Regions from separate parts of the Embleya sp. NPDC055664 genome, predicted to be linked through region 2. Evidence: riboswitches for the same ligand, from Rfam matches in the RefSeq annotation. Region 2 holds a riboswitch; each other region holds the start of a gene.
What was found. A riboswitch is a leader RNA that binds a small molecule or an ion and turns the genes downstream of it on or off. The one in region 2 is predicted to bind cobalamin.

Region 1: another riboswitch for cobalamin. It lies ahead of ACWGR4_RS05095 (ribonucleoside-diphosphate reductase subunit alpha); the one in region 2 lies ahead of ACWGR4_RS12930 (energy-coupling factor ABC transporter permease).
Region 3: another riboswitch for cobalamin. It lies ahead of ACWGR4_RS47310 (prenyltransferase/squalene oxidase repeat-containing protein); the one in region 2 lies ahead of ACWGR4_RS12930 (energy-coupling factor ABC transporter permease).

What each region holds. Positions count from the first base shown of each region.
Region 1 is NZ_JBSHGZ010000002.1:427,604-437,959, reverse strand. It holds gene ACWGR4_RS05105 (GNAT family N-acetyltransferase) at 1-803, shown strand, start outside; gene mug (G/U mismatch-specific DNA glycosylase) at 899-1,459, shown strand; cobalamin riboswitch at 2,240-2,493, shown strand; gene ACWGR4_RS05095 (ribonucleoside-diphosphate reductase subunit alpha) at 2,571-4,904, shown strand; gene ACWGR4_RS05090 (ribonucleotide-diphosphate reductase subunit beta) at 4,922-5,899, shown strand; gene ACWGR4_RS05085 (helix-turn-helix domain-containing protein) at 6,020-6,820, opposite strand; gene ACWGR4_RS05080 (zinc-dependent alcohol dehydrogenase family protein) at 6,978-7,991, shown strand; gene ACWGR4_RS05075 (VOC family protein) at 8,085-8,462, shown strand; gene ACWGR4_RS05070 (hypothetical protein) at 8,658-8,807, opposite strand; gene ACWGR4_RS05065 (MOSC domain-containing protein) at 8,995-9,690, shown strand; gene ACWGR4_RS05060 (amidase) at 9,694-10,356, opposite strand, start outside.
Region 2 is NZ_JBSHGZ010000006.1:107,912-118,267, forward strand. It holds gene ACWGR4_RS12910 (NAD-dependent epimerase/dehydratase family protein) at 1-13, opposite strand, end outside; gene ACWGR4_RS12915 (roadblock/LC7 domain-containing protein) at 269-640, opposite strand; gene ACWGR4_RS12920 (class II aldolase/adducin family protein) at 1,474-2,334, shown strand; gene ACWGR4_RS12925 (RDD family protein) at 2,473-3,018, shown strand; cobalamin riboswitch at 3,192-3,401, shown strand; gene ACWGR4_RS12930 (energy-coupling factor ABC transporter permease) at 3,430-4,143, shown strand; gene ACWGR4_RS12935 (energy-coupling factor ABC transporter substrate-binding protein) at 4,140-4,520, shown strand; gene cbiQ (cobalt ECF transporter T component CbiQ) at 4,524-5,267, shown strand; gene ACWGR4_RS12945 (energy-coupling factor ABC transporter ATP-binding protein) at 5,264-6,103, shown strand; gene ACWGR4_RS12950 (PP2C family protein-serine/threonine phosphatase) at 6,116-7,225, opposite strand; gene ACWGR4_RS12955 (DNA-formamidopyrimidine glycosylase family protein) at 7,281-8,108, opposite strand; gene ACWGR4_RS12960 (ribose-5-phosphate isomerase) at 8,247-8,714, opposite strand; gene ACWGR4_RS12965 (hypothetical protein) at 8,752-9,498, opposite strand; gene ACWGR4_RS12970 (biotin transporter BioY) at 9,618-10,214, opposite strand.
Region 3 is NZ_JBSHGZ010000071.1:2,705-13,060, reverse strand. It holds gene ACWGR4_RS47340 (hypothetical protein) at 1-812, shown strand, start outside; gene ACWGR4_RS47335 (CbiQ family ECF transporter T component) at 809-2,044, shown strand; gene ACWGR4_RS47330 (ABC transporter ATP-binding protein) at 2,041-3,741, shown strand; gene ACWGR4_RS47325 (ECF transporter S component) at 3,738-4,637, shown strand; partial or broken gene ACWGR4_RS47320 (enoyl-CoA hydratase/isomerase family protein) at 4,866-5,252, opposite strand; gene ACWGR4_RS47315 (cob(I)yrinic acid a,c-diamide adenosyltransferase) at 5,390-5,983, opposite strand; cobalamin riboswitch at 6,045-6,170, opposite strand; cobalamin riboswitch at 6,583-6,717, shown strand; gene ACWGR4_RS47310 (prenyltransferase/squalene oxidase repeat-containing protein) at 6,848-7,945, shown strand; gene ACWGR4_RS47305 (SAM-dependent methyltransferase) at 8,453-9,265, shown strand; gene ACWGR4_RS47300 (FtsX-like permease family protein) at 9,387-10,356, opposite strand, start outside.

The DNA.
Region 1 (10,356 bases), on a different contig from region 2:
TGCGCGCGCATTTGGAGATCTTCTACGACGCGGTGCCCCGCCGGTTCACCCGCACCGAGGCGATCGGCGCGCTGACGCTGTTCGTCCGGGAGGGCGAAGGGTGGCCCTACTATGCCCGACCCACGCTCGGCGGCCTCGCCGAGCCCACCGTCGCGGACGTGCGCGCGGTCCGGGCGCGGCAGAGAGAGTTGAAAGTGCCCGAGACGTTCGAATGGGTCCACGAGAGCACCCCCGCGTTGCGGGCGGCCGCGATCGAGGCCGAACTGCATGTACACGAGCACCCGCTGATGGTGCTCGACCCGGACGAACATCCGGCCGAGCGCCCGGATCTGCCGGACCTGGTGACGCTGCGGCGAATCCGCGCGGACGCCACCGACCTGGCGATCGTGCACAGCGTCGCGGCGATCGGCTTCGCCAATCCCGGCACCGCGCCCGGCTCCGACGGGCCCGCCGAGCGGGACACCGCGGCGCTGGGCCAGGATCCGGGCCTGCTGTCCTACCTCAACGAGCGGTTGCGCAGCGGCGAGACGGTGATGTTCGCGGCGTACAGCCCGGCCGGACCGCTGTGTGTCGGCAGTTACCAGCACCTGTACGACACGACCGAGATCGTCGGCGTGGCCACCCTGCCCGCGGCCCGGCGCAGCGGCCTCGCGGCGGCGGTGACCTGGGAGTTGGCCCGGCACGCGCTGGAGGGCGGGAGCGAGACGGTGTTCCTGAGCGCGGGGGACGAGGACGTCGCGCGGGTGTACGACCGGATCGGCTTCCGCTCGGTGGGGACGGCGATGATCGCGGAGGCGCCGTGAGCCGGCGGGACGAGGCGCGGATCGCCGAGGCGGGCGCGGAGCAGGCGGGCGCGGCGGGCGCGAAGACCGATGCCGCCGCGTCGATCGTGCTGCCGATCCCGCCCGGACGCAATCCCACCGCCGAGGAGTTGGCGGCCGCGCACGGTCGGAGCATCCCGGACGTGATCGCGCCGAACCTGCGGGTGCTGTTCTGCGGGATCAACCCGGGGCTCTGGTCGGGCGCCACCGGGCGGCACTTCGCCCGTCCCGGCAACCGGTTCTGGCCGGCCCTGTACGCCTCGGGCTTCACCCCGCGCCTGATCGAGCCCGCCGCGCAGCGCGAGTTGACCACGCTCGGCCTCGGCATCACCAACGTGGTGGCCCGAACCACCGCGCGCGCCGACGAGTTGACGAAGGAGGAGTACCGGGCCGGCGGCCTGGCGCTCACCGCGAAGGTACGCCGGTACCGACCGGCCTGGTTGGCGGTGCTTGGCATCGGTGCGTACCGCACCGGCTTCGGCCGCCCCAAGGCGGTGGTCGGCCGCCAGCCGGAGACGATCGACGACACCGGAATCTGGGTACTCCCCAACCCCAGCGGCCTGAACGCCCACTGGACGGCCGCGGCCCTCGCCGAAGCCTTCACCGCCCTGCGCACCACGGCCTACCCGCCCGAATAGGAGGGCCGCGCGCGGGGGCGCCATCCGTGCCGCCCACCATGTGCGGCGGCGACCGGGGGTCGTCGTGGGCGACCCGACCCGGGGCGGGGCCGTCAATCGACCGGGTGGCATCACCCGGTTGGTGGTTACTTCGCGCCTCCTCGTGAGGTTGGGCCGGCATGAAGATCCTGCGGGCCCCGTATGGGCCGTGGCCCACCGAGACGTTCGAGACTCCCGTCTACGAGGCGTTGGTCGCCGAATGGCGCGACTCGGGCCGGGAGGTACCCCGGCCGACGGACCGACCGCAAGGCAGCCCGCCCCGACCCGCCCGCCCACCCGGACCGGGCCCGCGCACACGTCGCCCGTGAGCCGGCCGGCAACGGCGGCGTGATCCGGGCCCGGAGGCGACCCGGCTCGTCCCGACCCGAGGGCCGGAGCCGCCGATCCGCTCCGCGTGAATCGGCCGGCCGCGGCGCGATGTGCTTCGTGTCACGCGCCCTCCGACACGCCCGGCGAGGAAGGAATTTGCCGGCCGATCGGTGCGGCGGCCGACGCGCGATCCACCGTCGATCCGGTCCGCCCCCGCCGTGCTCCCGCCGACCCCGGCCCCGTTCCACGCGGCCCGCGCAGGCCCGGTGGGGCCGGACGGGCGCCGGGGGAGCGGGCGTTCGGGGCGCTCGACGCGCGTCGCATTGCTCGCCGGTCGTACCACCGGGGCACGTCTCCGGCGAACCGTGACACGCCGGGAATCGGGACGCGACACAACACCTGGGGGTGCAACGACCACCCCGCCACTACATATATGCTCTGCGACGCAGCTGGTTCGCCCGACCGAAGTTTCCGGGAAGGCGAGGCAAGAGGGAATCCGGTGCGAGGCCGGAACTGCCCCCGCAGCGGTGAGCGGGAACGAAAGTCGTCATAGAGCGCCGGACGCCGAAAGGCGCACGGGAAGCGACGACCGCTAGGCACTCCGCGGACCACCGAGCACACGCCGTGCCCGGCGGTGCCCCGGCATGCCCGCGAGTCCGAATACCTGCCGGCTGCCCGCGCCTTCGGGCGTGGGGTCACCTGTACGTACGAGCTCGCGAGGAGAGAGCACGTGACCGTTGTGGACAGCGTGGGCGCGACCCGGATGCGGGTCGACGAGAGCCCCGAGGACCGCCTTGCCACCCTGGTGCGCACCCAGGCGCGCGATCTGCCGGAGGTCGATCCGGATCGGGTCGTCCGCCGGGTCGTCGCGGGTCTGAACGAGGGTGCGGACCGCGGCGCGGCGGCCGACCTGGCCGTGCGCACCGCCGCCGAGCTGATCGCCGAGGAGCCCGCCTACTCGCGGCTCGCCGCGCGCCTGCTGGCCGGCCGGATCGCCGACGAGGCCGCCGAGGCCGGCGTCGCCTCCTTCAGCGCCGGCATCGCGCTCGGTCACCGCGAGGGCATCATCGGCGCGGACACCGCGGCGTTCGTCGCCGCGCACGCCGCCGAGCTGGACGCCGCCGTCGACGCCGACGGCGACCGCCGCTTCGAGTACTTCGGTCTGCGCACCGTCTACGACCGCTACCTGCTGCGCCACCCCGTCTCGCGCAAGGTGGTCGAGACCCCGCAGCACTTCCTGCTGCGCGTGGCGTGCGGACTGTCCAAGGAGCCCGGCGAGGCGATCGGCTTCTACCGGCTGATGTCCTCGCTGGCCTACCTGCCCAGCTCGCCGACGTTGTTCAACTCCGGCACCGTGCACACCCAGATGTCCTCGTGCTACCTGCTCGACTCGCCCAAGGACGAGCTGGAGTCGATCTACGACATGTACGGGCGCATCGCCCGGCTGTCGAAGTTCGCCGGCGGCATCGGCGTGGCCTGGTCGCGGGTGCGTTCGCGCGGCTCGCTGATCCGGGGCACCAACGGGCACTCCAACGGCATCGTGCCGTGGCTGAAGACCCTCGACTCGTCGGTGGCCGCGGTCAACCAGGGCGGCCGGCGCAAGGGCGCGGCCTGCGTGTACCTGGAGACCTGGCACCCCGACATCCTGGAGTTCCTCGAACTGCGGGAGAACACCGGTGAGGACGCGCGTCGCGCGCACAACCTCAACCTGGCCAACTGGGTGCCGGACCTGTTCATGCGGCGCGTCGAGGAGGACGGCGTCTGGTCGCTGTTCGACCCGAACGAGCTGCCCGAGCTGCCCGACCTGTGGGGCGCCGAGTTCGACAAGGTGTACGAAGCCGCCGAGCGGGACGGCCGGTTCGTCCGGCAGATGCCCGCGCGCGACCTGTACGCCCGGATGATGCGCACGCTCGCGCAGACCGGCAACGGCTGGATGACCTTCAAGGACGCCGCCAACCGGACCTGCAACCAGGCCGCCGAGCCGGGCAACGTGGTGCACCTGTCCAACCTGTGCACCGAGATCCTGGAGGTCACCAGCGACGGCGAGACCGCCGTGTGCAACCTCGGCTCCGTCAACCTCGGCGCGCACGTGGTCGCCGGCGAGGGTATGGACTGGGACAAGCTGCGCGCCACCGTGCGCACCGCGGTGATCTTCCTCGACCGTGTGATCGACATCAACTACTACCCGACCGACCAGGCCGCCGCGTCCAACCCGCGCTGGCGCCCGGTGGGCCTGGGACTGATGGGCCTGCAGGACGTGTTCTTCACGCTGGGCCTGCCGTTCGACTCGGCCGAGGCGCGCGAGTTGTCCACGCTGATCTCCGAGGAGATCTACCTCACCGCCCTGGAGACCTCCTCGGCGCTCGCCGAGGTACACGGCCCGCACCCGGCCTACGCCGAGACGCACGCCGCGCGGGGCCGGCTCCAGCCGGACCTGTGGGAGGGCGTGTACCCGACGCAGACCAAGCGCTGGGACGCGCTGCGCACCCGCGTGGCCGCGCACGGGCTGCGCAACTCGCTGCTCGTGGCGATCGCGCCGACCGCGACCATCGCCTCCATCGCGGGCGCCTACGAGTGCATCGAGCCGCAGGTGTCCAACCTGTTCAAGCGCGAGACGCTGTCCGGCGAGTTCCTGCAGATCAACGGCTACCTGGTGCGCGAGCTCAAGGCCCGCGGCCTGTGGACCCCCGAGGTGCGCGACCGGATCAAGCGCGCCGAGGGCTCGGTTCAGGGCATCGCCGAACTCCCGGAGGACGTACGGGAGTTGTACCGCACCGCGTGGGAGCTGCCGCAGCGTGCGCTGATCGACCTGGCGGCGGCCCGCTCGCCGTACATCGACCAGTCGCAGTCGCTGAACCTGTTCATGGCCGACCCGACCATCGGCAAGCTGTCCTCGATGTACCGCTACGCGTGGTCCACCGGTCTCAAGACCACGTACTACCTGCGCTCGCGCCCCGCGACGCGGATCCAGCAGGCGACCGTGCCCGCGCAGGCGTCCGCCGCGCCGGTCGAGGAGATCTCGGACCTCGCCCCCTCCGATGTCGAGATTATCGCCTGCTCGCTGGAGAACCCCGAAGCATGTGAGGCGTGCACGTGAGCCTGCTCGATCCCGGAATGAACCTCACGCTGCGCCCGATGCGGTATCCGGACTTCTACGAGAAGTACCGGGCGGCGATCCGCAACACCTGGACGGTCGAAGAGGTCGACCTGCACAGCGACCTCGCCGACCTGGACAAGCTCAGCCCGGCGGAGCGGCACCTCGTGCAGCGCCTGGTCGCGTTCTTCGCGACCGGCGACACGATCGTGGCGAACAACCTGGTGCTGAACCTGTACCGGCACATCAACTCGCCCGAGGGCCGGCTGTACCTGTCGCGGCAGCTCTTCGAAGAGGCCGTCCATGTGCAGTTCTACCTGACGCTGCTCGACACCTACATGCCCGACCACGAGGAGCGCGAGCAGGCGTTCGCCGCGGTCGAGCACATCCCGTCGATCCGGCGCAAGGCGGAGTTCTGCTTCCGCTGGATCGACTCGGCGATGGGCCTGGACCGGCTCGAATCGCGGGACGACCGGCGGCAGTTCCTGCTCAACCTGATCTGCTTCGCGGCGTGCATCGAGGGGCTGTTCTTCTACGGCGCCTTCGCCTACGTGTACTTCCTGCGCTCGCGCGGGCTGCTCAACGGCCTCGCCTCGGGGACCAACTGGGTCTTCCGCGACGAGTCCGCGCACATGGACTTCGCGTTCTCCGTGGTCGAGACGGTGCGGGCCGAGGAGCCCGACCTGTTCGACGACGAACTCGCCGAGGACGTACGGCGGATGCTGGCCGAGGCGGTGGACGCGGAGACGGCGTTCGCCGAGGACCTGCTCCAGGGCGGGGTGTCCGGGATGACCGTCGCCGACATGCGCTCCTACCTGGAGCACGTGGCCGACCGGCGGCTGGCCCAGCTGGGCATGGCGCCGATGTACGGCTCGGCGAACCCGTTCGGCTTCATGGAACTCCAGGACGTGCAGGAGCTGTCCAACTTCTTCGAGCGGCGGGTGTCGGCCTACCAGGTCGCGGTCACCGGATCGGTCTCCTTCGACGAGGACTTCTGACCCGGGTCCGCGTGCCCGGGTACACACCACCGCCGTGCCGTCCCGATTCCGGGGCGGCACGGCGGTTTCGTGCGTTTCGGGGCCGGCCGGCCGCGCCGGTTCCGCTCGGCCCGCCCGGGCTCACGAGCGTTCGGCGGCGCGGCGGCGCAAAGCGGTCGCGGTCGCCTCGTCGGCGGGCAGGAACGCCTCCAGGTGGAGTTCGGACACGGTGACGTCGGTCGCCGTCGCGAACGAGGTGAGGGTGGTGAGCAGGCGCAACTCGCCCCCGCTCGCCGGGTCCCGCAACCGCAGCGGCACCGCGAAGCCGAGGTGGTCGGGGCCCGGTTCCACGTTCGGGACGTAGCCGCGCAGCTCCTCGATGAACGTGTCGAGCAGCGGATCGGGGCTGCGCAGCGCCCGGGCCCGCATGTTCTCGATGATGTGATGGCCCCACGCGGCCAGGTTCTCCACCCGTGTCGCCATGCCCCGCGGATGCAGCATCAGCCGCAACATGTTCATCGGCTGCCCGAGCAGTTCCGGGGCCGCGCCGTCGGTGAGCACGTCGATCGCCGCGTTGGCCGCCACGATCTGCCCGTACGGCCGCAGCACCATCGCCGGATAGGGCAGATGGCCCTCGATCACCGCGCTCAGCGCCTCCTGGACCGGCCGCATCATCGGGGCGTCCCAATCGGACTCGGGGAACACCGGCGCGAAGCCGGCGGTGTGCAACAGCGCGTTGCGCTCGCGCAGCGACAGTTCCAGGGATTCGGCGAGCCGGATGATCATGGTCCGGCCGGGCCGGGACCGACCGCTCTCGATGAAGCTCAGGTGCCGCTGGGAGGTTTCCGCGCGCGCGGCCAGCTCCAGCTGGCTCAGCCGCCGAGCGGTACGCCAGCGCCGCAGTTCGGCGGGGAAATCCGGGCCGTGGGTGATCGTGCTCATGGGGCAGTTCTAGGCAGTGCGAGCACCGCGGGCAATTCCCTTGCGGGAATTGTCCTGTCGGCGGCTCGCTCGCAGGATCGTCACCACGGCCCGCCGAGTGGCGGGCCGGACACAGCGGATCGTCGCACCATCGTCGCAACGTGGAAGAGGCACCACCATGAAGAGCTACCACCTGCAGCCGGGCGCCGGAATCGACGGACTCACCCTGCGGGACCACGACGAGCCCGCGCCGGGTCCGGGTCGGGTGCTGGTCCGGGTCCGGGCCTCCTCGATCAGCCTACGCGAGCTGCTCGTCCTGGCCGGCGACTATCCGCTGCCCGTGCGGCCGGACGTCGTCCCGGGCTGCGCCGGGGTCGGCGAGGTGGTCGCGGTCGGCGCCGGAGTGACCCGGGTGGCGCCGGGGGACCGGGTCGCCGCCACCGTCTTCCCGGACTGGATCGACGGGCCGTTCGGCCTGGACTACGCGGCCCAGCTGGGCAGTTCGCGCGACGGCATGTTCACCGAGTACACGCTCGCGGACGAGCGGGCGCTGGTGCACATCCCCGCGCACCTGTCCTTCACCGAGGCCGCCACCCTGCCGCTGACCGCGGTGACGGCGTGGAACGCGCTGACCGGCGGCCGGGCGCCGATGCCGGGGGAGACCGTGCTCACCCTCGGCACCGGGGGTGTGTCGTTGTTCGCCGTGCAGTTCGCCAAGCGGTCCGGCGCCCGGGTGATCGCCACCACGTCCAGCCCGGACAAGGCGGAGCAACTGCGGGCGCTCGGGGCCGACGAGGTGGTCGACTACCGGCAACATCCCCGGTGGGGCGAGGAGGTGCGGCGGCGTACCGGCGGGCGCGGAGTGGACCGCGTCGTCGACGTCGTGGGGGACCTGTCCCAGTCGCTCGCGGCGATCGCGCTCGGCGGCGAGATCGCCTTCGTCGGGCACTGGTTGGGCACGGACGCCCCGGGTCGTACGCCGTCCCCGACCGACTTCTTCAACGCCGGCGCGGTGCTGCGTCCGCTCGCGGTGGGCAGCCGGGCGGCGTTCGAGACGATGAACCGCGCGGTGGACGCGTGGCGGGTGCGGCCGACGATCCACCGCGAGTTCGGCTTCGACGAGATCCCGAACGCGCTGCGCCACCACGCCAAGGGCGGCTTCGTGGGCACCGTGGTGGTGAACCACGGCTGACCGACGATCCGTCGGGTACGGCCGGCAGGCCGGTGCGCGGCGGTGGGCGAAACCCGGTTGGTCCGGCCGACCGCTGCGCGCACAATGGCGCGCATGGCCATCTCCTTGCATCACATCGTCATCGACGCACACGATCTGCCCGGACTCGCGCGTTTCTGGGCCGAAGTGCTGGGCTGGCAGGTGTTGTCCGAGCGCGAGCGCGAGGTGGTCATCGGCACCGAGCCGGGAGCGCCGGTCGGTATCTGCTTCATGCCGGTGACGGACGTGAAGACGGTCAAGAACCGACTGCACCTCGACCTGACCCCCGGCGCCGGTCCCGGCGAGCGGGACGCGGAGATCGAGCGGGTGATCGCGCTCGGCGCCCGCCGCGTCGACGTCGGCCAGACCGGCACCGAGTCGTGGACGGTGCTTGCCGACCCGGAGGGCAACGAGTTCTGCGTGGTACGGGCGAAGGCGACGCTGATCGGTTGAGTGGTCGGCCGGTCGGCCGATCGGCCGGTCGGCCTCGGTCGAGCGGGAATTGGCGCTCGGTGTCGCGGAGGAGGGCCGTGAGACGGTCGGTGGCGGGGCGCGGAGGGGGTGACTGCCCGGGGCGTTCGCGAGCGGTGCGCGGGTGCGGCCGATGCGTTCGCCCCGGCTCGGTGGGTCAGGCCGAGGTCCGACGCGCTAGGTGGTCGGCGGGTTGCCGGAGCCGCTGTTGCCGCCGCGACGGCGGGTGAGTCGGTCGCGCAGGTGCCGCTTGCCCTGCTCGACCTGGCGCGGATTGCGGCGGATGTACCCCTGGATTTTCTTCACGGTCTTCGACAGCGCGCTCATGTCGTGGTCCCTCCCTGATGCCCGGAAACGCGGGCGTCGGCGTCCCCGAGGGCGCCGATAACAGGTGTTTGCCCCGTTCTGGACCGGGATACGCGGTTCGACCTGGCCGAATCCCCCGGAACTCCCCCGGAAAACCGCCGAATCGGTCCGCCGAGGCCCGCCGAGAGGGAGCGGGTAGCCTGCCGGTATGTCTCACGTCCTCTCCGTGAACCTGGCCCACCCGCGCGCCAACCCGGTGAAGGCCGGGATCGACCTGACCGGGATCGACAAGCGGCCGGTCGACCACGCGGTCGCCGTGCGACCCCCGGGGCCCAAATACGGCGGCCACGGCAGCGGACTGGTCGGCGACGAGATCTACGACCGACAAAACCACGGTGGCAACGACCAGGCGGTATACGCCTATGCCCGGGAAAACCTGGACATGTGGGCGGCCGACCTGGGCCGCGAACTCGCCAACGGCAGCTTCGGCGAGAACCTGACCACGACCGACCTCGACGTCGAGGCGGCCCTGATCGGCGAGCGCTGGCGGGTGGGCGGCGCGGCGGGTCCGCTGTTGGAGGTCTCCGTCCCGCGTATCCCGTGCTCGACCTTCGCACACTGGCTGGACGAGCGGCGCTGGGTCCGCCGATTCACCCAACGCGCCCTTCCCGGGACCTACTTGCGGGTGCTGGAACCGGGCGAGGTGCGCGCGGGGGATGCGATCACCGTGGTCTCCCGGCCCGACCACGACCTCACGGTCGGGGTGTGCTTTCGGGCGCTGACCATCGAGCCCGATCTGCTGCCCCGGTTGATCGACGTCGAGGAACTGCCGGGCGAGGCACGCGAGGTGGCCCGGAAGCGCACCGGGGTGATCCCGGTGCAGTTCGTCTCCGACGACGAGTAGCCGCTATCGGCCGCCGACGAACGTCGGCGGGACGCGGTCGTGCCAGGGCAGGGCCTGTTCGAGCAGCGCGGCGACCCGAAGGAGGGTGTCCTCGCGACCGAACGGGGCCACCAGTTGCACGCCGATCGGCAGGCCGTCGGCGCTGTGCCCCAGCGGAAGGCTGATCGCGGGCTGGCCGGTGACGTTGAAGAGCGCGGTGAACGGGCCGTAGGCGAAGATCGTCTCCAGCCAGCCTCGAACCGAGTGCTTCGGGTCGTCGAAGTCCAACGTGCCGTGCGGCGCCGGGAGTTGCCCCAGCGTCGGGGTGATCAGCAGGTCGTGATCGGCGAAGAAGGCCCCGACCGAGCGGGACACCCGGTTGTGCGCGTCGAACGCGGCGATCAGGTCGAGCGCGGTCACCGCGTGCACGTCGTGCAGGATCTGCCGGGTGACCGCCTCCAGCTTGGCCGGGTCGGGCGGGCGGGGCGCGCCGAGCAGTGGTGCGGCGACGAACGACACCACCTCCGGCACCAGCCCGTCGAGCACGCTCTCCCAGTCGACCACCGGGCTCGCCTCGTCGACCCGATGGCCGAGTTCGCCCAGCAGCCCGGCGACCGCCGTGGCCGCCCCCGCCGCCTCGGGGTCGACGGCGACGCCGGACCACGCCCGGGTGGTCACGCCGATCCG
Region 2 (10,356 bases):
CGCCCGACAACATGCGGCTCCTCGGAGGACTCGGGGGACACGATCCGCGCACGATCGGGTGGATGATCGCCCGCGCGAGGTACGTCGAGGCTCGACGGTACATCTGACGTACCGTCATATCCGAGACGGAGCGGGGAGACCAGGGCCGCCGTACGTGTCCCCGGACACCCCGCCGGCACCCGTCGCACGGGGGTGGCGGGGGCGCCGAGGGTGTCGAGGATGGGTCTGGGCCGGCGCCGGTGGCCTGGGCTCGCCGGCGCGTCCGGGCTCAGACCTCGATCTCCTCCTCGACACGCTTGAGGCTGTGTCGGGCCAGCGCGAGGTTGGCGCGATCCTTCACCAGCACGAGGTACAGGAACAGCCCCTTCCCCGCCCGACCGGACAGCGGTCGGATCAGGTGGTATTGCTTGCCGAGCGTGATCAGGATGTCCTCGATCTGGTCGCCGAGGTGCAACATCTCCATCGTGCGCAGCTTCGCGCGCATCACGTCGGTATTCCCGGCGGCGGCCACGTTGAGATCGAGTTCCTTGCTGCCGCCGAGAATTCCGAGCGCCATTCCGCTGGTGTAGTCGACCAGGGCCACTCCCACGGCACCCTCGATCGTCATTGCTTCCTTGAGGGCCGTTTCCATATTGGCCATGATTGCCTCCGGGGCGATCGGCGGTGCGGCTTTCCGGTGGACTCCGACGGGCTCGTCGCCGGACCCGGCCGGTCCCGGGTCCGGATCGCTCGGGAGCGGCCCGCCGACCTTGGTCGCCTCGATCGCTGCGATCGGTTCGACCTCGGTCGGTGCGGGGGGATCGGCCTCGACTGCTTCGATGACATCCACCTCGATCGATGGGGCCCGCCCGGGATCGGATCCGGTCGGCGGGTCGGCTGATCTGCGCCGGGACGGTCTGGATCGGCGTGGGGGTGGTGCCATCTCCGCCCAACTCCTCGCGATCGGGCTCCTGGACGCGGGCGCTCGCGCGGGCGTGCCCCGGCGGCCCGCCTCGGTCCTGGCCCGCGACCCCACCCCGTCGCCCCGGCCGGATCCGGGCGCCCCCGCGGGTGGCCGTACGCCGATATTCGCGACCTCCGTGGAATGCACTCCCCCGCCGCTCACCTCACGCGCCCCTTCCCCCTGTATACGTCCGCGCGTACTTTTCCCGTCGCCTTCGAGCGGGTCCGGGAATTCGAGCTCGACTGCTTCGGACTCGACCTCCCGGACTCGCTGAACGGCAGCGTAGGAGTGGCCCGAAGGCGGTCGTGGGCAATATTCGATTAATTGCCGGAAACCCGATCCGCACGACTTTCGCGCGCTAGAATCCCGGTCCTCGTGCTCCCGGGCCCGCGTGCACCGCCTCGGCCCGCGCGCACCGGCTCGCCGCCCCGACCCCGCGCGATCCGGCGCCCGCGCAAGGCTGTCCCCGGATGTGACTCGCGGGTAGCGTCGGCGGCACCCCTGCGCGCCCCGAGTCCGAGGAGATGGACATGTCCGCCACCGATGCGCCCCGCCCCCAGGACGGCCCGCCGGGCACCGAGCGGTCGGCGCCGCCGCGACCGGTCTCGCCCACCGACCTGAGCTTCGCGCTGCCGCCCACGTTCGAAACCGTCGAGCAGGAGCGCCGGCACCGCAAGGAGCGACTGACCGCGGCGCTGCGGCTGTTCGGCCGGTTCGGCTTCGAGGAGGGGGTGGCCGGGCACATCACCGCGCGCGACCCCGAGTTCGTAGACCACTTCTGGGTCAACCCGTTCGGGATGTCGTTCAAGCACATCACCGTGGACGATCTGATCCTGGTCAACCACGAGGGGCAGGTCGTCGAGGGCCGGTTCCACGTCAACCAGGCCGCGTTCGCGATCCACTCGCAGATCCACGCGGCCCGCCCGGACGTGGTCGCCGCGGCGCACAGCCACTCCACGCACGGACGCGCATTGTCCGCGCTCGGGATCCGGCTCGAGCCGATCACCCAGGACGTGTGTCCGTTCTACGAGGACCACGAACTCTTCGACGACTACGCGGGCGTGGTGCTCGACGCCGAGGAGGGACGGCGGATCGCCAAGACGCTCGGCTCGCGCAAGGCGCTGATCCTGCGCAACCACGGTCTGCTCACCGTCGGACAGTCGGTGGACGCGGCGGCGTGGTGGTTCATCACCATGGAGCGCTCATGCCAGGTCCAGTTGTTGGCCCAGGCGGCCGGCGAACTGCGACCGATCTCGCCGGAGAACGCGCGGCTGACCCGGGAGCAGCTCGGCAACGACACGGTGGCGTGGATCAACTACAAGCCGTTGTACGACGTGATCAGCCGCTCCGAGCCGGACCTGTTCGGAGTCGACGGCCCGATGACGATCTGATCGTTTTCGGTCGATCCCGCCGATCGATGATCATTTCGCCGCCGCCCGGTCGGGCCCGCTGTCCGCCGACCGGGCGCAATCTCGGCGAGATCGGCCGTGCCGGGAGTCAACCCGCCCGGTTGCGGAAAGTACAACAGCATGTACGAACGGAGCCTTCCGCAGCGGTTCGCGCGCTCGGCCCATCCCGTCGGGCCGCGCGCCCGGGTGTGGCTGCCGACGATCGAACATCGGGTCGGCCCGTCGGTGCTGTACCGGCGGATCGGCCAGTTCGTGGTGGACGTGATCGCCTCCGCGCTGCTGCCCGGCGCGGCGATGTTCCTGTTCGTGCTGCTGCCCACCCACCCCGACGGTTCGATCCGCAGCGGTCCGCTCACCGCGACGATCACCGCCGGTGTGCTCGTGGTCGCGGTGGCGATCCTGTTCTGGTACTGGGTGCTGCGGCCCGCCGAGCACGACGGGCGCACCTGGGGCATGCAGGTGTTCGGGATCCGTGTGGTCGACGTGTCCGGCGGTCGGGCCGGGCGGCGCCAACTGGCGATCCGCTGGGTGCTGTTGTGCGTCGACGCGTTCGCGCTCGGTGTGATCGGGTTGGTCGCGGTGCTCACCAGCGAGCGGGGCCAGCGGGTCGGCGACCGGGTCGCCGGCACCCTGGTGGTCCGTGGGCGCGGCCCCGGACTGGGCTGAGGCCCCGCTTCCCTCTCGGGCAGGGCGCCCGGTCCCACGATCGCGAGCGTGCCCCGCCCCGACGGGTCGTCGCGCGCCGCCCCGGAATGCGGCTATTGCTCCGCCGCTCCGCCCGCCTTGTGGTCTTGCGCACGGTTTGCAGATGCCACCTTGTCGCCATGTCCACTCGACCACTAGTGTCGGCTCGCCGTGGTGCTCGGGAAGCCGGTTCGATGCCGGCGCGGCCCTCGCCACTGTGATCGGGAAGTTCTCCTCCACCCCCGCGGAAACGTTGATTCGTCGCCTCGGGAAGCCACTGGGACCGCTGTCGCGGACCCGGGAAGGCGGAGCACGTGAACGCACGACCCGTCAGCCAGGAGACCGGCCACGGCGATCGTCCGTCCACGAGGTGTTGGAGAGGGACCCTTCCTCATGCATATCGCCGAGGGTTATCTGCCCTGGGAACACGCCGCCGCCTGGGGCGTCGCGTCGACCCCGTTCGTCGTCCACGGCGCCCGCGCGCTCACCCGTGAGGTGCGCGACCGGCCCGAGAACACCCTGCTGCTCGGTGCGTCCGGCGCCTTCTCGTTCGTACTGTCCGCGCTGAAGATCCCATCCGTCACCGGTAGTTGCTCGCATCCCACCGGCACCGGCCTGGGCGCCATCCTGTTCCGGCCGCCGATCATGGCGGTGCTCGGCACGATCACCCTGCTCTTCCAGGCGCTGTTGCTCGCCCACGGCGGGTTGACCACGCTCGGCGCGAACGTGTTCTCGATGGCGATCGTCGGCCCCTGGGCCGGCTACGGCGCATACCGGCTCGCCCGCTCGCTCCTGGACCGGCGCGGCGGCACCATGCCGCTGGACGTCGCGGTGTTCGCCGGCGCGTTCGTCGCGGACCTGAGCACCTACTGCGTCACCAGCGTGCAGCTCGCCCTCGCCTTCCCCGACCCGGACAGCGGATTCCCGGGCGCGCTGGCCAAGTTCGGCGGCATCTTCTCGCTCACCCAGATCCCGCTGGCGATCAGCGAGGGCCTGCTGACCGTCCTGGTGGTGCGCCTGCTGCGCCAGTCGAGTCGCGGTGACCTGGTCCGCCTCGGCGTGCTGAGCGACGCGCGGCCCGTGCGCGAGGAGGAGAAGAGCAAGTGAAGCGCTCGACGAAGATCAACCTGCTGATCGTGCTGGCCGTGGTGCTGCTCGCGGCGCTGCCCGTGGTGTTCGGCATGGGCGACGACAAGGACGAGCCGTTCACCGGCTCCGACACCCGGGCCGAGACCGCGATCACCGAAAACGACCCCGACTACAAGCCGTGGTTCAGCCCGCTGTACGAGCCGCCGTCCGGCGAGATCGAGTCCGGCCTGTTCGCACTCCAGGCCGCGCTCGGCGCGGGTGTGGTCGGGTACATGTTCGGCGTCAAGCGCACCCGCCGAAAGCTCGCGCCCGAGGCGAGCGACACCCCCGACGAGTCGGGCCCGGGCCCCGACCCGACCGCCGCGCAGGACCCGGTATCGGTCCCGGGTCGCTGACCCGTGTTGCCGATCGACGCGGCGGCGCACGCCAGTGCCTGGCGCCGCCGCCACCCGGCCGACAAGGCCGTGCTCTCCTTCGGGCTGCTCGGGTGCGCGGTGGCGCTGCCGCCGTGGCCCGGCGCGGTGCTGGTCGCGGTCACCGTGCTGACCATCGCGCTCGGCTTCGCCGAGGTGCCCGCCCGACGACTGTGGCGGGCGGCCCGTGCGCCGCTGGGATTCGCGGTGACCGGCGCGCTGACCCTGCTCGTGTCGATCCGCGCGGACGGCGTCGGCTGGGCGCCGGACGGGCCGCGCCACGCGGGCGAGTTGGTGGCCCGCTCCGGTGCGGCCGGGTTGGCGATGTTGTTGTTCGCGTTCACCACGCCGCTGTCGGACGTCCTGCCCCGGCTGACTCGGGTGGGTGTGCCGGCGGCCGTGGTGGACGTGGCGGCGGTGATGTACCGGATGTTGTTCCTGCTCTACGACACCACCGCCCGGATCAACCAGGCCCAGGCCGGGCGGCTCGGGCATCGCACCCGGCGGGCCCGGTGGCGCTCGGTCGCCGGGCTCGGGTCGGCGGTGTTCGTCCACGCCTTCGCGCGGGCCCGGCGGCTGGAGGAAGGGCTGGCCGGGCGCGGCTACGACGGGCGGTTGCGGGTGCTCGTGGACGAGGTGCCCGTCTCGCGTGGCTTCATGGCCCGGTCCGTACTCCTCGTGGCGGCGGTCGTCGTCGCCACTCTTCTTCTGGGATCGGTGATGCCGTGATTCCGCTGCGGGTACGAGAGGTCGGCTACGCCTACGAGGACGGGCCGCCGGTGCTGAGCGGGTTGTCCCTGGCCGTTCCGGCGGGCCGGGCGCTGGCCCTGCTCGGGCCGAACGGCAGCGGCAAGACCACGCTGCTGCGGCTGTTGACCGGTGGCCTGGTGCCGGGTTCGGGTCGGGTGGAGCTGCACGGCACGCCGATTCGGCACGACCGCAAGGGACTTGCCGAACTGCGCCGGGTGGTGCAGCTGGTCGTGCAGGATCCCGACGACCAGCTGTTCTCCGCGTCGGTGGCCCAGGACGTCTCGTTCGGGCCGCTGAACCTCGGGCTCGCGCCGGAGGAGGTGCGCTCGCGGGTGGCCGAGGCGTTGGCCGCGCTGGGCATCGCCGGCCTGGCCGCGCGGCCGGTGCACCTGCTGTCCTTCGGGCAGCGCAAGCGGGTCGCGATCGCCGGCGCGATCGCCATGCGGCCGCAGGTGCTGGTCCTGGACGAGCCGACGGCGGGCCTGGATCCGGCCGGTCAGGAGGCGCTGCTCGACACGCTCGCCGAGCTGCGTGCGGCCGGGACGACGGTGGTGATGGCCACCCACGACGTGGACCTGGCGCTGCGCTGGGCCGACGACGCGGCCGTGCTCGCCGACGGGCGGCTGCACACCGGGCCGGCCGCGGAGCTGCTCGCGGACACCACGCTGCTGGCCGCGGCGAGCCTGCGGCCGACTTGGGCGCACGCGGTGGCCGCGGTACTGATCGCCCACGGGGTGGCCCCGCCCGGCACGCTGCCCCGGACCCCGGCCGAACTGAGCGCCCTGGCGCCGCCCGCGCGGCCACGTACGCACTGACCGCGGCCGGGCTCAGCGTCGGCGCAGCAGCACCACCGCGCGGTCGTCGCCCACGTTGCGCCCGGCCGCCGCCACGATCCGCCGCGCCGCGTCGTGGAAGTCGTCCCGGACCAGCCGCTCCGCCTCGCCCAGGAACCGGTCGATGCCGGTGGCGATGTCCTCGCCGGGCAGTTCCACCATGCCGTCGGTGAACAACAGCAGCGCGTCACCGTGGTCCAGTCGGCCGCGCGCCCCCTCGAACGCGGCGTCGTCGAGCACGCCCAGGAGCGGGCCGACCGCCTCGACCACCCGCCACCGCCCGGTCCCGGCGATCCAGTGCACGCCCGGCGGGTGGCCCGCCGACAACAACTCGTACTCGCCCGACTCCAGGTCGAGCACCACGTGCACCGCCGTCGCGAAGCCCTCGGCCCATTCCTGGCGGAGCAGGTAGTCGTTGGCGGCCGGCAGGAATTTGTGCGGCGGCAGCGACCCGAGCAGCCCGCCGAACGCACCGGAGAGCATCAGCGCCCGCGTCCCCGCCGCCAGCCCCTTGCCGGAGACGTCGACGAGCACCACTTCGAGCACCCGCCCACCGGTCGAACTGCGGGCGGCGACCAGGAAGTCGCCGGAGAACGACTGCCCGCCGGCCGGTCGCAACACCACCTCGGTGTGCCACTGCGGCGGCAACACCGGCATCTCGCCCTGTGCCCGCAACCGGTCGCGCAGGTCGAACAACATCGACTCGCCGCGCGTCCACTGCACGCCCAACCGGGTCCGCATCCGGGCCATCAGCAACACGATGCCGGCGACCGCCGCGACCACCAGGACGGAGCCGGCGGTGACCTCGTCGGGGTCGTGCACCCGGTCCTCCGCGACCAGCACCCCGGCGGTCGCCGCGTAGAGCAGCAGCAGGCTGGGCATGCGCAGCACCAGGCCGCCGACCAGGATCGGCAGCACCGGTGCGGTCGCCGGGAACCAGTCGCCGTTCAGATCGGAGAGCAGCCCGCACGCGGTGACCGCGACCAGCAGACCGGCCAGCGCGAAGCGGTCGGAGGGGAACACCCGATGCCGCAGCCAGGCCACGAACCGGCGGCCCCGGCGAGCCAGCGCCGCCCGCCTGCCCGTCCGGCTTGCCCGGTTCATCCTGCTCGTCGGCGCGGCCACCCCGCGACACTACCGAACGGGAACCAACCGGAGGTTACGCCGACGGTTGGCAGGTGGGACACCAGAACAGATTCCGTCCGACCAACTCGGCGGTCCGCACCGGGGTTTCACAGATCAGGCAGGGCGCGTCGGTGCGCCGGTAGACGTACACCTCGCCGCCGTGGTCGTCCTTGCGCGGCTCGCGACCCATCGCCTCGGGCGTGTGCTCGGGCCGCACCGTGTCGATCCGACCCAGCCGCACACCCTCGTGCATCAGCAGCACCAGATCGGCCCACATCGCGTCCCAGGTGGCCCGCGCCAGCCGTTTGCCCGGCAGCTTGGGGTCCACCCCGAAGCGGAACAGCACCTCGGCGCGGTAGACGTTGCCCACACCCGCGAGCACGTCCTGCTCCATCAGCAGCGCACCGATCGGCTTCGCGCTGCGCTCGATGCGCCGCCAGGCCGCGGCCGGGTCGGCGTCCTCGCGCAGCGGATCGGGACCGAGCCGGGCGTGCACCGCGTCCTTCTCGGCCCGCTCCAGGAGCCGGCACGCGGTCGGTCCGCGCAGATCGGCCCAGCTCGCCCCGCCGGGCACCTTCGCGGCCATCCGCAGCCGGACCTGGCCGACCGGCTCCGGCAGCTTCTCGCCCTCGCCGAAGGAGAACTGTCCGTAAAGGCCCAGGTGCACATGTACGAAGCGCTCGCCGGGGAACTCCAGGAACAGGTGTTTCCCGTGTGCGTCGGTATCCACCAGACGCTCCCCGTCGAGCAGCGCGGCGCTCTCCGCGAAGCGCCCCTGCGGACTGCTCAGCCGCAGCGGTACGTCGGCGAAGCGCTCCCGGTGCTCGGCGGCGAGACGGTGAATGGTGTGGCCCTCGGGCACGCGGCCTCCAGCGCTGCGACGGGTGGGGACACGGGCGGTGTGTCACCCTCCACGCTACCGACCCGCACCGACACGCCACCGCCCCCGACCGGACGGACCGATCGGGGGCGGTGGGAGATGCGGGGTACGGGGCGCGGGCTACGGCAGGGCCGGCAGCTCGCCGGTGTTCTCGTACTTGGTCAGCATGGAGATCCGCCGGGTGTGCCGCTCGGCCTCGCTGTACGGGGTGTTCACGAAGACCTCGAGGAACTTGGTCGCGTCGTCGAGGGTGTGCATGCGCGCGCCCATCGAGATCACGTTCGCGTTGTTGTGCTCGCGGGCCAGCGACGCGGTCTCCTCGCTCCACACCAGGGCGCAGCGCACCCCCTTGACCTTGTTCGCCGCGATCGCCTCGCCGTTGCCGGAGCCGCCGAGGACCACGCCCAGGCTGCCGGGGTCGGCCGCGACGCGCTCGCCGGCGCGCAGACAGTACACGGGGTAGTCGTAGGAGTCGGCCTGGACGGCCGGGCCGCAGTCGACGGCCTCGTGGCCGTTGGCGTCGAGCCACGCGATGAGGTGCTGCTTGAGGTCGTAGCCGGCATGGTCGGAGCCGAGGTAAACGCGCATGGGGCGCAGTCTCTCAGGCCCGGTCCCGAACGTCCCCTCAGGGCCGGTATCCACCGGGTGGCGTGTCCGGCGCACCGGTCGGCCGCGGCGGCGCGGTGGGCGGCGGCCCGGCCGGACGGATGGTGGTCGGCGCGTCGTAGGGGGACGGCGCGCCGTAGCCGGGGCCGGCGGAGGCGGACGGCGGGCCATAGCCGAAGGGCGGGCCGTATCCGCCCGGCGACAGGGGCGAGGCGGGCGGCCCGTAGGTCGTCGCCGACCGGTAGGCGGCCACCGCCGCCAGGCCGACCAGCCAGCCGACGAGGACGCCGAAGTAGGCCCCGGACTGTGCGTGTGCCATGGTCCGGTCGAAACCGGGTCCCCTGCGGATGAGCGGGTCGTCGTCGTAGGCGATGGCCACCACGGTCAGCCCGTACACCGCACCGCCGATCACCAGCGAGAACCAGCCGACGACGAATGCGGTGAACCCACCGGACCGTTCGCCCAGACCGCGCGCGCCGAGCGCGAGCAGGGCGGCGACCACCAGAAGCAACAGCGCGAAGCCGACGAATCCGGCGGTGACGTAGCGTGTGGTGAACACCTCGTGGAACTCGTCGCCCAGGTCGTTGCGATCCACGATCCACACCGGATAGCCGATGATGCGCAGCAGCGTGAGGTACCACTTGTTCTCGTCATGGCCCTGCGTCCACACCTCCTTGAAGACCCACTGGTTGCCCAGGCCGGCCACGAGGAGGAAGGCCACGATCGTCCCGCTGACGGTGATGCGTTTGGTTGCCCCGGCTCTCATGAGACGAGGTTAGGCGCCTTCGCACGACCTTCGCCGAAAAATCCGTACCCCGCCTCCCACGAACGGGGGGACGGGGCACGGGTGATCGGGATTTCGCATCCCGCAGGCGTGACGAGGCGTCAGCCGCGCCGGCCGACCAGCTTCCAGGCGCTGGGCAGCAGCGCCATCGCCAGCGCGATCTTGACCGCGTCGCCGAAGAGGTAGTTGCGCATGCCGATCTCGTACGCCTGCGACATCGAGATGCCCAGGTCGTGCGCGAGGTAGGTGAGGCCCGCCGCGTAGATCACCGCGTTGCCGAGGAGCATCGTGCCCGCGGTGCGCAGCGGGCTGCGGTCGGTGCCGCGCTGAGCCAGGAAGCCGGCCGCGGCCGCCGCGAGCACCATGCCGAACACGTAGCCCAGGGTCGGGAATCCGGTCCCGGAGGTGCCCTCCGCGAACCAGGGCATCCCGGCCGCGCCCAGGCCCAGGTAGAGCACCATCGCGGCGAGCCCGCGCCAGGCGCCGAGCGCGCTGCCGGCGAGCAGGACGGCGAAGGTCTGGCCGGTCACCGGCACCGGCGAGCCGGGCACCGGGACGGAGATCTGGGCGGCGAGGCCGACGAACGCGGACGCGCCGACGATCAGCGCGGCGTCACGAACGGCCGCGCCGCGAAAGACGCGGGCCGGGACGAGGTCGGCCAGAACGGGGCGGCGCGCATCGAGAAGGGCAGTGCTCACAGCGGACTCCACACTCTTGTGTTGCGGGACCCTGTGAACTTAACCAATCGGACATCGAGCGGTCACAGTGGTGCCCGACAACGTACGGATCCGCACTTTGTCGAACACCACCGACAACCCACCGCTACCGCAACGCCTCGGA
Region 3 (10,356 bases), on a different contig from region 2:
CCACCGGCCATGCCGCGCTCAAGAACGCCGGCATCGAGATCGCCGGCGTGGCCCGCTGGGGCGAGTCCTTCATCTGCCGGATCGAGGGCAAGCCGGGGGCCAACTCCGAGGCGTGCATCGACACGCCGCCGGCAAGCGCGTACTGGTCGTACTGGCACTCCCCCAACGGTGGTTCGTGGACGTACAGCCAGTGGGGCGTGATGAACCGCAAACCGCCGCTCGGCAGCTTCGAGGGCTGGTCGTTCTCCAAGAACAAGACCGAGACCACCAACCCCTCGCCGCGCGTGGCACCGTCACGCCCGACCACGCCCGCCACCCAGGACCCGCCGCCCAGGACGAACAACCCGCAACCGCCGGCCGGCAACGGAGGCAACTCCGGCAACGGCACGACGTCGGCGGGATCGGGAGGCAAACCGGCCGGAACTGGAGGCGGCACCGCGTCGACCGGGTCCGGCTCGAACGCGGCCGGCGGGACCGCCACCTCGGGTACCGACCCACTGGCCCCCGGGCCCGGCGTCTCCGGAAATCCGATGGAGTCCGAACCCCCGCCGGCCGCTCCGGCGAGCGAGGTGCCCTCCATCGCCCCGACCGGGTCCGCGGCGCCCGAGCCCGCCTCGGCCGCGCCGTCCGTGCAACCCTCCGGCGTCACCCCGCAGGGCCAGACCTGGACCGGCGGCGAGGAGTTGGCCACGAAGAAGCGGGACGGCATCCCGACCATGACCATCGTCGGCATCGCCCTGCTCGTTGCCATCTGCGCGGCAGCCGGATTCACCACGTGGCGCCGCCGGACGCGCGCCGACGGATCGGGATGAACGTGCCCCACCCGAAACCGTCGCCGACCGCCGCGGCGTTCCGCCGCGGCGGCGGCCGGCTGCCCCGCACCGTGCACCCCGGCGCGTGGTGGTTGTGGGCCCTGGGGCTGGCCACCGCCGCCGGCCGAACCACCAACCCCCTGCTGCTCGCGTTGCTCCTGGCGGTGGCCGGGTTCGTCGTCGCCAACCGGCGCAGCGACGCCCCGTGGGCCCTGGCGTTTCGGATGTACCTGTTCCTTGGGTTGTTCATCATCGTGATGCGGGTGCTGTTCCGGATCGTCTTCGGCGCGGGTGCGGCGAGCGGGCATGTGCTCGTCGACCTGCCGGAGATCCCGCTGCCCGCGTGGGCGGCGGGCATCCACCTGTTCGGGCCGGTCGCGCTCGAACACGTCCTGGGCGGGTTCTACGACGGGTTGCGGCTGGCCACGATGATCGTGTGCCTGGGTGCGGCGAACGCGCTGGCCAGTCCCAAGCGCATGCTCAAGGCGGTGCCGGCGGCGCTGTACGAGGTGGGCGCGGCGGTGGTCGTCGCGCTGTCGGTCGCGCCGCAGTTGGTCGAGAGCGTGCAGCGGGTGCGCCGGGCCCGCCGACTGCGCGGCGGGGCGCAGAAGGGCATGCGGGCGTTGCGGTCGATCGCGATCCCGGTCCTTCAGGACGCGCTGGATCGTTCACTGGCACTGGCTGCCGCGATGGACTCGCGCGGATACGGCCGCAATCGGCATCTGCCACGCGCGATCCGACTGTTGACCGGCGTCCTGACCCTCGTCGGGCTGATCGGCGTGTGCGTCGGCGTCTACGCGCTCCTCGACGGAAGCACACCCCGCTACTTGGGCGCCACCATGCTGCCCGGCGGCCTCCTGATCGCCGGCATCGGCTTCGTGCTCACCGGCCGGCGGATCAACCGGAGCATCTACCTCCCCGACCGCTGGCGCCCGGCCGAATTCGCGGTCGCCGGCTGCGGTCTGGGCACCGGCGCGCTGCTCTACCTGACCAGCCGGATCGACGCGGGCAACCTGTACCCGTCGCTGAGTCCACTCGCCTGGCCCGAACTGGCCCCGCTCCCGGTCCTCGCGCTGCTCGTCGGCGTGCTGCCCGCGTGGCTGGCACCGCCACCTCCGCTCACCGCACCTCGCATCGGCGACACCGTGCCCGCACCCGATGCGTCGGCCGTCGCGCCGAAGGCGGGTCCGGCCGGTACCGGTACCACCATCAGGGAGAAGTCCGTCCGGTGATCGAATTCCGCGACGTCACCATCACCTACGCCGACGCACCGGCCCCCGCCCTGCGCAACGTGCAATTGACCATCTCCGAAGGGGAGTTGTGTCTGGTCGTCGGCCGCACCGGGGCAGGCAAGTCCACCCTGCTGGGGGCGATCAACGGCCTGGTCCCGCACTTCACGGGCGGCACGTTGCGCGGCAGCGTGCTGGTCGACGGCATCGACACCCGCACACAGCCACCGCGCGAGTTCGCACACCTGGTGGGCGTGGTCGGTCAGGATCCGCTCGCCGGTTTCGTCACCGATACGGTCGAGGAGGAACTCGCCTACGCAATGGAGCAGTTGGCCATCCCGTCGGCGGTGATGCGCAAACGTGTCGAGGAAACCTTGGACCTGCTCGGCATCGCCGAGTTGCGCCATCGCCCGCTGCGCACGCTCTCCGGCGGCCAGCAGCAGCGGGTCGCGATCGGCTCGGTGTTGACCGCGCACCCCCGTGTACTGGTCCTGGACGAGCCGACCTCGGCACTCGACCCGACCGCCGCCGAGGACGTCCTGGCCGCGATCACCCGGCTCGTGCACGACCTCGGGATCACCGCGATCGTCGCCGAACACCGCATGGAACGGGTCGTGCAGTACGCCGACCGACTCGTCCACCTGCCCGGCGACCACACCGTGCGCGACGGCTCGCCCGCCGAAATCCTGGAGACCTGCGACATCGCCCCGCCCGTGGTCGAACTCGGGCGGCTCGCCGGCTGGTCGCCGCTGCCGCTGTCGGTCCGCGACGCCCGCCGACTGGCCGCACCACTGCGGGCGCGGTTGGCGGACTGTACCCCGCCCGGACCACGATCGGCCCATTCCTCGGCCGACCCGCTGCTGACCGCGCGGCGCATCATCGTGCGCCATGGCGACGTGATCGCCGTACGCGGCCTCGACCTGGAGTTGCCGGCCGGGCAGGTCACCGCCCTGATGGGCCGCAACGGCTCCGGCAAATCCTCGCTGCTGTGGGCCCTCCAAGGCTCCGGTCCCCGCCAGGGCGGCACCGTGGACGTGGCGGGCACCGATCCGGGCCGGGCCGAGCCGAAGCGGGCTCGCGCGCTGGTCGGTCTGGTCCCGCAGACTCCTGGCGACCTGCTCTACCTGGAGACCGTGGACGCCGAATGCGTCGAGGCGGACCGGGAATCCGGCGCCGAAGCCGGTGCGTGCCGGGCGCTGCTCGATCGCATCGCGCCGGGGATCGACGGCACCCTGCACCCGCGCGACGTCTCCGAGGGGCAGCGCCTCGCCCTGGTGCTTGCCATCCAACTGGTCGCTGCGCCACAGGTGGTGCTGCTGGACGAACCGACGCGCGGCCTCGACTACCACGCGAAGCGGCGGTTCGTCCGAGTGGTGCGCGAACTCGCCGACGCCGGGCGGGCGATCGTACTGGCCACACACGACGTCGAATTCGTCGCCCAAGTCGCCGACCGCGTGGTGGTGATGGCCGAAGGCGACATCGTCGCCGACGGTCCGACCGCCGAAGTCGTAGTCTCCTCGCCCGCGTTCGCACCCCAGGTGGCCAAGATTCTCGCACCGGCCGAATGGCTGACCGTCACCGATGTCGGCAACGCCCTTGCGGATACGGACATCAGCGACCGGGAGTCCGCCTCCGAGGACGGCGTCCCGACCGCACGCGACGCTCGCGCATCCGCCGCAGACAGGGAGCCCACCGGATGACGACCGTCACCGACACGCGCAAACGCACCAACGCGATCCGAATCACCCCGCGTACCGCGATCGTGCTCACCATCGCCTCGATCGCGGGCCTGGCCATGTTCCTGTGGCCGCTGTTCGCTTCCCCCTCCCCCGAATCGGCCGCGCACTCGGGCGACGCGCCGCTCATCTTCGCCGGCACCCTGCCGTTCGTGGTCGCGGTGGTGCTGGCCGAACTCACCAGCGGCGGGCTCGACTCCAAGGCGCTGGCCATGCTCGGCGTGCTCTCCGCGATCAACGCGGCACTGCGTCCGCTGGGCGCCGGCACCGCCGGGATCGAGACGGTGTTCTTCATGCTCGTCCTGGCCGGACGCGTGTTCGGCCCCGGGTTCGGATTCGTGCTCGGCTGCACCTCACTGTTCGCCTCCGCCCTGCTCACCGCCGGCGTGGGCCCGTGGTTGCCGTTTCAAATGCTGGCTTCCGCCTGGGTCGGACTCGGCGCGGGCCTGTTGCCCCGGCGGGTGCGCGGGCGGCGCGAGATCGTCATGCTCGCCTGCTACGGCGTCTTCGCCGCCTACGCGTTCGGGTTCCTCATGAACATGTGGTTCTGGCCGTTCCTCGCCGACTCCGAATCCATGGTCGGCCCGGCCTTCGTCCCCGGCGACGGCATCCTGGACAACCTGCGCCGGTTCTTCGTGTTCACCGTGCTCACCTCGACCTTCGGATGGGACACCGGCCGCGCCATCACCAACTGCCTCGCGATCGTCCTCGTCGGCCCGGCGGTGCTGGCCGCCCTGCGGCGCGCATCCCGCAAGGCGGCCTTCGAGGCACCAATCGTGTTCGAACCCGCCCCGGCCGACAACGGCCTTACGCAGGTCGGCACCGCGACCACCACCAAGCCGACGAAGCCCGCCCCATAGCTGCGTTCCGTATGTGGCGCCTACCGCCTCTGCCTTGCGCCCACCGCCCGGAGCAGACGACACCGCAGACATTCGGGATCCCCGCATTCGTCCTGCATCGACTCCGGATCCTTCCCATCCCCCGTATGTTTCAGTTCCCGAGCCATCGACAGCAGACTCTCCACCGCGGATGTCGGTGAGGGCATGCGATCGGGACGGCGGACGGCTGGGCAACCGCCGTGCGTTCTCGGCGAGTTCGCCCGAGGGCGCCGGGTCGGCGAAGCGGCCGAGGACGTCGGCCGGCGTCCCGGTGGCCAACGCCTCGATCGCCGCGTCCAGGCGGTGCGAGGGCACGAAGTGGTCGGCGAGGCCGCAGGCGATCGCGTCGCCCGCGCCGATGGCGGAGCCGGTCAGCGCCAGGGGCGTACCCGACTCGCCGGGGGCTCGGGCGAGCAGGTGGGTGCCGCCGACGTCGGGGACGAAGCCGATGCCGGTCTCGGGCATGGCGATCGTCGAGCGCTCGGTGACGATGCGCACCTTCCCATGCGCGGAGATGCCGACGCCGCCGCCCATCACGATGCCGTCCATGACGGCGACGTAGGTCTTGGGGTAGCGGGCGATGCGGGCGTTGAGCCTTGCCACCCGGCCGCGGCGGCGGCCGGGTGGCAAGTCCGGGAACGCAATTCGGGTTGTCTCCCGAGCGAGTCGTTCGTGCCGCCACACCCTGCGAGAACCGGTGCGATATCGGCCGGCGGAACGGTGGCGGCGCGATGTCAGCGGTTGCGGCCGGGACTCCACAGCACGTCGCCGCGCCCGCCGTCGTTGGCCAACCGCGCGAGAATGAACAGCAGGTCCGACAAACGGTTCAGATAGCGGACGCACACCGGGTTCACCGTTGCCGCCTCCCCGCCGGACAACTCCGTGTCCGTCTCGATCAGCGCCCACGCCGAGCGTTCCGCCCGGCGGGCGGCCGTCCGCGCCGTGTGCAGGAGCGCCGCGCCGGGCGTACCGCCCGGCAGTACGAACGACCGCAAGGGCTCGAGCCGTTCGTTGAACGTGTCGCACAAACGCTCGAGGCGGGATACGTCCTCGTCCCGGACCCGCAGGCGTTCGTCTCCGTCGCGGATCGGAGCGCACAGGTCCGCGCCCACGTCGAACAGGTCGTGCTGGATGCCTTCCAGGACGTTCCGCAACTCCGCGTCCAGGCAGCCCAGCGCGAGCGCCACGCCGATGGCGGCGTTGGTCTCGTCGGTGTCGGCATAGGCGACGATCCGAGGATCGGTCTTACGGACACGGGAGTTGTCGCCCAACGCGGTCGTGCCCGCGTCGCCCGTGCGAGTGTAGATACGGCTCAGCACCACAGACATGGCGAACCACCGGCCTCTCTCGGGGAAATCCGCCCCGGTTGTATCGAGGTGGCGACGACGTGAGTCTCCTGGCTCTCGGATCAACACTTCCCCCGGCCTTCCAACCCCGAAGCGGGGCCGTGGCCTTGACGGGAGTCGCTCCCCGATCACAGTGGCGGGACCGCACCGGAATCGCACCGGTTTCCTCGGCTTCGCCGTCGCACAGCAGGCCACAGCATGACACGCGGCCCTCGCCGGCACCAGACCCGACCCGGGACCTCCTGCCACGGGCAACCGCACTCCTGCTCGACCGGGGCGCACCACACACGTGCAGCGTTTCCGAGACGGCGCCACCCACCAACACACGGGCCCCGCCTGACACCGCTCGGCCGCTGAGCCGCTTCCTCGGTGCCCGCCCCCACGTCGACCCCGGTCGAGAGGCGGCGTGTGACTACTGAAGCCTCAAGGAGGATTTCCGGGTTCCGCGTCGGATCCATCCTTCATGTACCGGCGATCTTGTTGGCCGGAAAGAGAGTTCCGTCCGGAGTGAGCGGTCCGTAGAGTGCGGGATCTGCAGGTCTGAGCAGTCGACGTACCGATTTCGGGCGTCTTCATCTGTTTCGATCGTCTTGTGTGACGACTCGCAGTAGCTCCGACGACGGGGGAAGTCCGGTGTGAATCCGGCGCTGACCCGCAGCGGTGATCCGTCCCTCCCGACGGCGAGCCCGAATGCCCGTCGCCGCAGTGTTCGTCTCCCATCCCCGTCGTGGTCCGCGGGACGGAGCCCCAGCGACCCGTGCGTCGGGACGGTGCCGCCGTCGGTGTGCCCGCTCGGCCGCCGGGTCTCCCGGGTCCGCCGTGCCATGGGCCCGGAAAGGCACCGTGATGACGCTCACCCGACCCGGACGCCGGATCGCCGCGCTGTTCGGCGGACTGGCCCTCGCCGGTACGGCCGCCCTGATCCCGTCCACCGCCGTGGCGGCTCCACCGACGACCGACACGACGCCCCAGGCAAACGTGTCCATACTCTCCGGCAACCGCACCCAGGCCGCGGCGGGATGGCTGGCCCGGCAACTCGTCGACGGCGAACGCTTCGAGACCACCTTCGACGGAGTGACCTACCCCGACCAGGGCCTGACGATCGACGCGATCTTCGCATTCGCCGCAGCCGGGGTCGCCGACGACAACGGAGCCAAGGCCACCACGTGGCTCGCCCGCCCGGAGATCCTGTCCGGGTACATCGGCGACGGCACCACCAACGCCTACGCCGGAGCCACCGCCAAGATCCTCCTCGCCGCCGAGGTACGCGGTGTCGACCCCACCTCGTTCGGCGGCGTGGACCTCCCGGCCCGACTGCTCTCGTTGCAAAAGCCTTCCGGCCGCTTCACCGACACCTCGCCGTGGGGCGACTACAGCAACGCCTTCAGCCAGTCCCTCGCGCTCCTGGCGCTCGACCGCACTGCGGCCGGCGCCCCCGCCGCCGCGGTGGACTTCCTGGCCGACGCACACTGCGCCGACGGCGGATTCCCCCTCGACTACGGTCTGTCCACCTGCACCAGCGACGCCGACTCGACCGCGATGAGCGTGCAGGCGCTGGCCGCCACCGGGCGCCACCAGGAAGCGGCCGCCGGACTGAACTGGCTCGCCTCACACCAGCTTTCCGACGGCGGCTTCGGTACGGTGGGCGCGACCACCTCGAACGCCGACAGCACCGGCCTGGCCGCCCAGGCCCTGCTCTCGTCCTGGCGCGTGATACCGGGCCTGACCGCCCGGCACTTCCTGACCGAACGTCAGGTCGGTTGCTCGGCATCCACGGCCACGCGAGGCGCGATCGCCTACGACACCGGCGGGTACAACCCCGCCACCGCCACCAGGGCCACCGCTCAGGCGGTTCTCGGCCTGGCCGGCACCGGCTTCGCCGACCTGAGCAGCGCGGGCGCTCACCGGAACGCCCCCACACTGCACTGCCCCACCACACCCTGACCGGACGAGCCGGCGGCCACCGTCGACACGGTAGCCGCTGCCTCGACAGGTGCGGGCGTCGGTCCCGGGGGCCCTCCTGCCGAGGCGGCGAGCATGTCGCGACAACAGCACCCCTCTCAGGGCCCTCTCACGCATTGGGAATCACGCGGCATCGAAAATCCCCATGACACCCGGACAGGAAAGCGTCCAGCCCAAGGTTTCTGCACCGACGGGCACGGCAGGAACGCCCGTTCGAGCACTGGGGGTCAAGGGGCACGACGGTGTTCAAGAGGCGCCGGCCAGGGCAAAAGCCCAGGTCGGCGCCTCTTGCAGATTTCGACCACCTTCCATGGGCACGCACAACACTCACTGCGTCGCCGACACGCGTGGCGACACGGTCGGTGGCGGTGAACCGATTGGTCGGCGCCTGGCACAATGGTTCGGGAACGGGTTCGAAGGCGCTTGGGCGCGCAGCCTTTCGTTCGGGATGCACCGGGTGAACGGCGGACAGGAAAAGGGACCACCGTCGTGAGCGAGAATCGACCGTCCGAGGGCCAGCCGATCTCGGGGCCCGACGTCGCGCACAACGCCCGGGTCTGGAATCACTGGCTGGGCGGCAAGGACAACTACCCGATCGACCGCAAGGTCGGCGACCACGTCACGAGCATGTTCCCGAGCATCGGCGAAGTCGCCCGCGCGGACCGGGAGTTCCTGGGTCGCGCGGTGCGCTTCCTGGCCGGTGAGGCCGGGATGGACCAGTTCCTCGACATCGGTACCGGGCTGCCCACCGCCGACAACACGCACGAGGTCGCCCAGCGGGTGAATCCCGCCGCGCGGATCGTCTACGTGGACAACGACCCGCTCGTCCTGGCGCACGCCCGGGCGCTGCTCACCAGCACCCCCGAGGGTGCCACCGACTACATCCACGCCGACGCGCACCACCCCGACGCCATCGTCGCGGACGCGAAGGCGACGCTGGACTTCGACCGCCCGGTGGCGGTGATGCTGCTCGGCAGCCTCAACTTCATCCTCGACACCGACACCGCCGTGGACATCGTCGGCCGGTTGATGGCCGCCGTACCGTCCGGCAGCCACCTGGTGATCACCCATCCGACCACCGAACTCGGCGGCGAGGGCAACGTCGAGGCCATGCGGTTCTGGAACGAGAACGCCACGCCGCCGATCACCGCCCGCAGCCTCGCCGAGTTCACCCGCTTTTTCGCCGGCCTGGACCTGCTCGACCCGGGCATCGTCTCCTGCGCCCGCTGGCGAGCCGCCCCCGTCGACGGCGAACTCCCGCCGATCGTCCCGCAGTTCGGCGCGGTCGCCCGCAAGCCCTGACCCCGTCACGCGCAGCTTTGACGAACACACTACGGCGGCGTCGGGCCCGAAGTCTCCGACCCCGACGCCGCCGCGCGTTCAGCCATACCGTGCGCAGCTCCGTCCGCCCACTTCGCCCCGTCTACTCCGTCCGCAACCCGTCCGGCCGCATCATCCGCCACAGCGGCGGCAGACTCAGCGCCGTGACCAACAGCACCACACCCGCACCGATACCGGTCATCGACGCCAGCCCGGCCCAGTCCACCCCGAACGGACGTTGCGCCATGCCGAGCAGCGCCGCGCCCAACGCCACCCCGGTGCCCGCCGCGAGGAACAGGCCGAGCACGACCGGGATCGCCGTCTGGTACAGGATCGACCAGCTCAACGTGCTGCGCCTGGTGCCGAACGCAACCAGGACCGACAACAACTTCCGCCGCTCGCGCAGCTGTTCCAGCATGGTCACCAGCAGGCTCGCGCCGATCATCAGCAGCACCACCGTCGAGCCGATGAACAGCGCGGTGCGCACATTCGCGAACCGCCGGGACTCGTGGGTCTCGTTCAGCGTGTACACCTGCGCCAACGGATCCACCCGGGCCATGGCGTTGCGCGCCAGGTCGCTCGCGTCCCGCACCGCGAGGTCGAGCGCCAAGGTCATCGAGTACGTCAGCTGCCGGCTCACGGCCGCCGGCACCGCGCCGGGCGTCGCCAACACCCCGTCGGGGGCGATCCCGCTCCCGTCCGCCCGACCCGGGACCGTGCGCGCGGCCGCGGGGATCACCCACGGCGTGAGCACGGGCGTCGCACGCGGGCCGTGGCCCATGTCGATGACCACGTTCTTCCCGGGCACCGGCCGCATGCTCCCGACGGAACTCGACGTGCGCGGGTCGACGACGAACGTGTCCCCGTCCGCACATCCCTCGATCCGGGCCAACTCGCGCAACGTGTCACACGTCCCGATCGTCAACGACGCGCCCGGACCGGGCTCGTCGCCCGGCTCGGCCAGGCGGGTGGAGGATCGCCAAAACGCGCTGCGCACCCCCGTCGTCTCCCGGATCTGCCCGGCGATCCGCTCGATTCCCTCGGTGCCCACCGGCGCGTCGGAGCTCACCGAG